2 regions of the Micromonospora sp. DT233 genome follow, and region 2 is predicted to be linked to the other one. Evidence: riboswitches for the same ligand, from Rfam matches in the RefSeq annotation. Region 2 holds a riboswitch; the other holds the start of a gene.
The links. A riboswitch is a leader RNA that binds a small molecule or an ion and turns the genes downstream of it on or off. The one in region 2 is predicted to bind thiamine pyrophosphate.

Region 1: linked by a shared signal. The riboswitch ahead of thiE (thiamine phosphate synthase) and the one ahead of ACLQ2V_RS26310 (ECF transporter S component) in region 2 are both predicted to bind thiamine pyrophosphate.

What each region holds. Positions count from the first base shown of each region.
Region 1 is NZ_JBNCLB010000001.1:365,359-368,753, forward strand. It holds gene thiO (glycine oxidase ThiO) at 1-475, opposite strand, end outside; gene thiE (thiamine phosphate synthase) at 469-1,095, opposite strand; TPP riboswitch at 1,087-1,196, opposite strand; gene ACLQ2V_RS01690 (aldo/keto reductase) at 1,290-2,234, opposite strand; gene ACLQ2V_RS01695 (nucleotidyltransferase domain-containing protein) at 2,308-3,114, opposite strand; gene ACLQ2V_RS01700 (ABC-F family ATP-binding cassette domain-containing protein) at 3,111-3,395, opposite strand, start outside.
Region 2 is NZ_JBNCLB010000019.1:11,013-14,407, reverse strand. It holds gene ACLQ2V_RS26315 (ABC transporter ATP-binding protein) at 1-996, opposite strand, end outside; gene ACLQ2V_RS26310 (ECF transporter S component) at 1,097-1,684, opposite strand; TPP riboswitch at 1,764-1,869, opposite strand; gene ACLQ2V_RS26305 (alpha/beta fold hydrolase) at 2,024-2,854, shown strand; gene ACLQ2V_RS26300 (sugar isomerase domain-containing protein) at 2,958-3,395, shown strand, end outside.

The DNA of each region.
Region 1 (3,395 bases), on a different contig from region 2:
GGGGGTCGACCTGGTGGTCGCCGGGGGCGATGGCGCCGCCGCGCACCCGGGGGGCGAGCGCCGGTTCGCGGTCGCGCAGCTGCGACGGGCGCAGCGGGGTGATCGGCAGCCCCAACCCCTGCTGGTACGACCAGAGTCGACGGGCCTGCGCCAGGTCGTCGCCGGTCAGCCCGACGACGAGGGTGCCGTCGGTGCGGTAACCGAACGTCGTGCCGGCGGCCTCGGCCAGCTCGGCGGCGAACCCGGGCCAGCGGGCGGCGGAGGCGGCCAGCAGCCCGGTCAGCTCGTGCTCGCCGAAGTACGCCTCGGCGACCGGCGACAGCATCCCGGCGGCGACGTGCGACGCGCCCGACCCGGGGGCCGGGTCGTGCACGACGACCCGCAGCCCGCGAGCGGCGCACCGCCACGCCACCGCCAGTCCGACGGGTCCCGCGCCCACCACCGCCACGTCGACATCGCCCTCGGCGGTCAGCACGTCAGCGCGCCGAGCAGCTCGGCCGTCGCCCGGCCCGGGTCGGCGGCGTCCGAGATCGCCCCCACCACCGCCACCCCGTACGCCCCGGCGGCGCGCAGCGCCGCAACCCGCGTCGCGGTCACCCCGCCGATCGCGATCACCGGCACGTCGACCGCCTCGGCGACCGCGCGGACGCCCGCGGGGCCGATCGGGTCCGGCAGCCCGGCCTTGCTCCGGGTCGGGTGGCAGGGGCCCACGCCCAGGTAGTCCGCCCCGGCGGCGACCGCCTCGGCGGCCGGCCCCGGTGCCCGGGCGGTCGCGCCGAGCGTGGCGGCGGGGCCGAGGACCCGCCGGGCCGCCACCACGGGGAGGTCGTCCGCGCCGACGTGCCCGCCGGCGGCGCCCACCGCGAGCGCCACGTGCAGCCTGTCGTTGACCAGGCACGTCGCCCCGTACGGCAGGCAGAGCCGGAGCACCCGGCGGGCCAGGTCGTACGCCTCGCGGTCGGTGGCGTCGTCCTGGACGCGGACCTGGACGACCAGTTCGGCGCGGGCCAGCGGCAGCGCGGCCCGCAGCACGGCGAGCGGGTCGCGCCCCGGGCGGGTGTCCGTGATCAGGTGCAGGCGGCCGAGGGACGGCATCGCAACTCCTCCCTGCGCCGGCATTACCCGGATCAGGTTCGACGGTCGGGGGCTTCAGCCCCCCTCTCAGCCCGGTGCACCGGGCTCCCGTGGGTCAGTTGCGTGTCACCGTACGACGGATCGCCCGTCCCGCCAAGGGGGGCGGCCCCGTGGGGTGGCCAGGGGGCCGCCGCGAAGGCCGGGCCCGTCGCCCGTCAGAGCAGGGCGTCGAGGGCTTCCAGGTCGGCGTCGGTGGGCTGCCAGGCGACGGCCGCCGCGTTGGCCCGTACCTGCTCCGGGGTGGTGGCGCCGGCGATCACCGAGGCCACCGCCGGACGGGCGGCGAGCCCGCCGATGGCCACCGTGAGGAGGCTGATCCCCCGCTCGGCGGCGTACGCCTCCAGCGCCTCGATGGTGTCCCACCGGGCGGCGGCCAGGCGCTCGGCGTACCGGCCACCGCCGGCGAGCCGGCTGCCGGCCGGGGGTGCCTCGTTGCGCTTGTACTTGCCGGTGAGCAGCCCGTTGGCCAGGGGGAAGAACGGCAGCATGCCCAGCCCGAAGCGCTCGCAGGCGGGGATCACCTCCGCCTCGACGCCCCGTTCCAGCAGCGAGTAGTGGTTCTGCGCGCTGATGAACCGGGCCCGCCCGGTGGAGGAGGCGACCCAGTCGGCGTCGGCGATCTGCCAGCCGGCGAAGTTGGAGTTGCCGAGGTAGCGGACCTTGCCGGCGCGGACCAGGTCGTCCAGGGCGGCGAGGGTCTCGTCGATCGGGGTGCCCGGGTCGGGCTGGTGCAGCTGGTAGAGGTCGATGTGGTCGGTGCCGAGCCGGCGCAGCGACCCCTCGACGGCGCGGGCGATGTAGCGCCGGGCCCCTCGGGCGCCGTAGTCCGGGCCGTTGAGCCCGTCGACGTCCATGCCGAACTTGGTGGCCACCACCACGTCGTCGCGGCGGCCCTTCAGCGCCTGGCCGAGCAGCTCCTCGGAGTCGCCGGGCTGCTTGCCGTACAGGTCGGCGGTGTCGAAGAGGGTGATGCCGGCGTCGAGGGCGGCGTCGACCACCGCCCGGGTGCCGTCGAGGTCGAGCCTGCTGCCGAAGTTGTTGCAGCCGAGCCCGGCCGTGGACACCACGAGGCCGGAGTCGCCCAGCCGGCGATACGTCATCTCAGTCACGTTTTGAGCCTATGCCGGTCCCGGACCGTCGCCCGGGGCGGGACGGGGCCGGATGCGACGCAGGTCACACCGGGGCGTCGAGCGCCTCGGCGACCAGCCGGCGCGCGTCGGCGACCGTGTCGGCCAGCTCGGCCGGGGTCCGGCCCACCGCGCCGAGCAGCCCCTGCGCCCGGCGGGCGAAGTCCACCGGCGCGCCCGGCAGCCGACCGGCCGAGGCGATCATGCCCTTCTCGTTGATCAGCCACCGCCCGGCGCGGCCGTGCAGGGCGTGGACGACCACCCCGACCGCCCGGAACAGGCAGCCGGCGACGTACCCGCAGTCCCCCGCCGCCGCGCCCTTCGCGGCGGCGGCCAGCAGGAAGCCGGCCTCCCACCCGCCGGCGACCAGGGCGGCGGCGAGCGCCGGAGGGTACGCCCCGACCCGCGCCCGCAGCGCGGTCAGCTCGCCGGTCGGGTCGCCGAGCACCCGGCACAGCGCCACCTCACCGGCGTAGGCGTGCGAGTAGAAGCCGAGCGGGTGCCCGGCCTGCACGCCGACGGTGTACCGGCCGGCCCGGCAGTCGGCCCAGACCCGGTGCACCCGGTCGAGGTCCCGGTAGAGCCAGTCCACCGCCGTGCCGCCGACGCGCAGCCAGCCGCCGCCGTCCACCCAGGGGCCCCAGCCGCCGGGGGCGGTCAGCTCGGTCTCGTCGTCGGCGACGGAGGCGGCCACGGCCCGCAGCGCCGGCACGTCCAGCTCGCCCCGGTAGTAGAGCCCGAGGTCCCAGTCGGAGTCGGGCCGGTGCTCCCCCCGGGCCCGGCTGCCGCCGAGCGCCACCGCCACCACCCCGTCGACCGCCAGCAGCCGGCCGACCAGCTCGTCGTCGATCACCTGACGTCCCAGACCGGCTCGGGGGTCTCCACGACCTCGCCGTCGCCGCGGAACAGCACGAACCGGTCGAAGGACCGGGTGAACCAGCGGTCGTGGGTGACGGCGACCACGGTGCCGGCGAACGCGGTCAGCCCCGCCTCCAGCGCCTCCGCGCTGGCCAGGTCGAGGTTGTCGGTGGGCTCGTCAAGCAGCAGCAGCGTCGCGCCGGAGAGCTCCAGCAGCAGCACCAGGAAGCGGGCCTGCTGGCCGCCGGAGAGGGTGCCGAAGCGCTGGTCGCCCTG
Region 2 (3,395 bases):
GGGGGCCCGCCAGCGGTGCGGGGGAGTGCGGGCGTCCCGGCCGGCCAGCTCGGCGCTCGCCGCCACCCGGCCGGCCCCGGGGCGGAGCAGGCCGCCGAGCAGCAGGGCCAGGGTGGACTTGCCGGCCCCGTTGGGGCCGAGCACGGCGAGCGCCTCGCCGGCGCGTACCGCCAGGTCGGTGGGGGCGAGGCGGGGCGGCAGGGCGAGCCGGTCGGCGGTGAGCAGCAGCTCGCCGGGGGCCGCGGTGGCGTGCCGGGGCGGCACGGTCCGGCCGGGCACCCAGACCCCGTCGGCGGCGAGGGCGTCGCCGTGCGCGGCGAAGACCGCCTCCGGCGGCCCGTCGGCGCGGACCCCGCCGCCCGGTTCGAGGACCACCACCCGGTCGACCAGCGGCAGCGCCTCGGCGATCCGGTGCTCCACCAGGATCAGCGTGGTGTCGTCGTCGAGGGAGTCGGCGACCGCGCGGCGGATCAACGCCGCGCCGGCCGGGTCGAGGTTGGCGGTCGGCTCGTCGAGCAGCAGCAGCCCCGGCCGCAGGGCGAGCGCCCCGGCCAGGGCGAGGCGCTGCTGCTCCCCGCCGGAGAGGGCGGCGGTCGGCCGGTCCCGCCGGTACGGGAAGCCGACCCGGCGCAGCGCCTCGTCCACCCGGGGCCAGATCTGCTCGGCGGGCACGCCCCGGTTCTCCAGCCCGAACGCCACGTCGTCGCCGCTGCGGGCCATCACGAGCTGGGTCTGCGGGTCCTGGAAGACGATGCCGACCCGCTCCCGGTCCTTGCGGGGGTCCACCCCGTCGACCTCGACGGTCCCCTCCTGCTCGCCGGAATCCTCGGGCAGCAACCCGGCCAGCGCCGCCAACAAGGTGCTCTTGCCGGCCCCGGAAGCCCCCAGCAACAACACCCGCTCCCCCCGCTCGACCCGCAGCTGCACCCCCCGCACGGCCCACCCCCGCCGCCCGGCATGCCGCCACCCGAAGTCGCGTAGAACCACCGCCCCCACGCCGCCCCCTCCCAAGACCAGCCTCGGTGATCAAGAGGTTTGCGTCAGCTGAACCCGTCCGGCTGACGCAAACCTCTTGATCAACAGGATTCGATCGGGGTCAGATGAGGGTGCGTTCTTGGGCGGCGGGGAAGCGGTCCAGGACGCCGGTGCGCGCCAGGGCTCGGGTCAGGGCCCAGCCGCCGGCGCCGGCGATGGCCGTTGCGCTGACGATGGTGAGCAGGGCGTACGGGATGCGGTAGCTGGTCAGGGCGGTCTCGACGTTCCAGACGAAGAAGTCGAACAGGGCGGCGCCGAGGCCGGTGAGCGCCCCGGCCAGCAGCGCGCTGGGCAGCCGGAACGAGCGGTAGCGGAACGCGGCGAAGGCCAGCTCGGCCCCGAGGCCCTGGACCAGGCCCTGCGGGATCACCGTGCCGGCCCACTGGCTGCCCAGCAGGGCGGAGAGGACGGCGGCGACGGTCTCGCAGTACAGGGCGGCCCCCGGCTTGCGGATGACCAGGCCGCCGACCACGGCCGGCATCAGCCAGACCCCGTAGAGCAGGGTCTGCGCGGGTGGGAAGAAGGCGAACGCCCCCTCGGTGGCGCTCCAGACCAGGCCCCAGGCCCAGAAGACGACGCCGAAGGCGACGGCGATCACCGAGGCGACCACGATGTCGATGGTGCGCCACCGATTGTCGGTGTTGTTCATGATTGCTCCCAGTTCGTGAGTGAACCAGGAGAAGACGCACGCCGCCCCCGGTGCCCAGGTGGGACCGGACGGCGGCGCGGCTGGAGGTCGACCGAACTCCCTGCGCTGGCATTACCCAGATCAGGTTCGAGGGTCTGCGGGCGGTGCCCGCACTCTCAGCGCTGTGCGCTCCCCTGTCGGATATGAAGTTGTCTCGCCGACGCTAACACCCGGCAGATCACCCGGCAAAGTGATCCTTCGCGCCCCCACCGCCCGGGCCGCCGAAGACACCCGGCAGAGACGGTGCGCCGGGGAAATCGGCACGGGTGCGCGCCGACCGCCGTGGGTAGGCTGCCGACCATGCAGGTGCAGGCGCGAGGGCTGACGTTCGAGGTGCGCAGCGGCGGGCCGGCCGACGGCGTGCCGGTGCTGCTGCTGCACGGTTTCCCGCAGCACGCGGGCGAGTGGGACGAGGTGACGCCCGCGCTGCACGCCGCCGGGCTGCGCACGTACGCGCCGGACCAGCGCGGGTACTCGCCGCTGGCCCGGCCCGGCGCCGTCGAGGCGTACCGGATTCCGGAGCTGGTCGCCGACGCGGCGGCCCTGCTCGACGCGCTGGGCGTCGGCGCGGCGCACCTGGTCGGGCACGACTGGGGCGCGATCGTGGCCTGGGGGCTGGCCGCCGCCCACCCCGACCGGGTGCGCACCCTCACCGCCGTCTCGGTCCCGCACCCCGCCGCGATGGCGCACGCGCTGGCCACCGACCGCGAGCAGAAGGCCCGCTCGGCGTACATCGGGTTGTTCCGCAGGCCGGGCACGGCCGAGCGGGTGCTGCTGGCGCTGCGCTCCGCCGCCCTGCGCCGGCTGCTCGGCGGGGTCGGCGACGCCGACCGGGTCGCCCGGTACGCCGAGCCGATGCGCGAGCCCGGCGCGCTGACCGCCGCCCTGAATTGGTACCGGGCGATGTCGCGGGCCGACCTGGCGGCGGTGGGGCCGGTGTCGGTGCCGACCACCTTCGTCTGGAGCGACAAGGACGTGGCCATCGGCCGGACCGCCGCGCAGGCGTGCGGCGACCACGTCACCGGGGAGTACCGCTTCGTCACCCTCGCCGGGGTGTCGCACTGGATCCCCGACGCGGCCCCCGGCCCGCTGGCCGAGGCGATCCTGGCCCGCACGGGCGGCGCGCGGTGACCGGGCCCGCCCGCCGCGGGTCCAGCGGTTTTCGCCCCCGGGCGGCAGCGGTGGGCCGGCTCTACGATCGTGACGCCCGCTGGGCGCGACGGACGGAGGACACATGACGGTGAGCGCCGAGGACTACCTCGCGGTGGTGACGGAGACGATCGGCCGGGTGTCGGCCAGCCAGCGGGAGGCGGTGGGCCGGGCGGCCGACCTGATCGCCGACGCGCTGCGGGCCGACGGGGTGATCCACGCCTTCGGCACCGGCCACTCCGAGGCCCTCGCCATGGAGATCGCCGGACGGGCCGGTGGCCTGGTGCCGACCAACCGGATCGCCCTGCGCGACCTGGTGCTGCGCGGCGACGCCCCGGCGGACGTGCTGGGCCCGCTGCTGGAACGGGACCCGTCAGTGGCCCACCGCCTCTACGAGCTGGCCCCGGTCCACCCGTCGGACGTCTTCGTGGTCGCCTCCAACTCCGGGGTCAACGGGGCCATCGTGGAGTTCGCAGCGCTGGTCACCGAGCGCGGTCACGGCCTGGTGGCGATCACCTCGGCG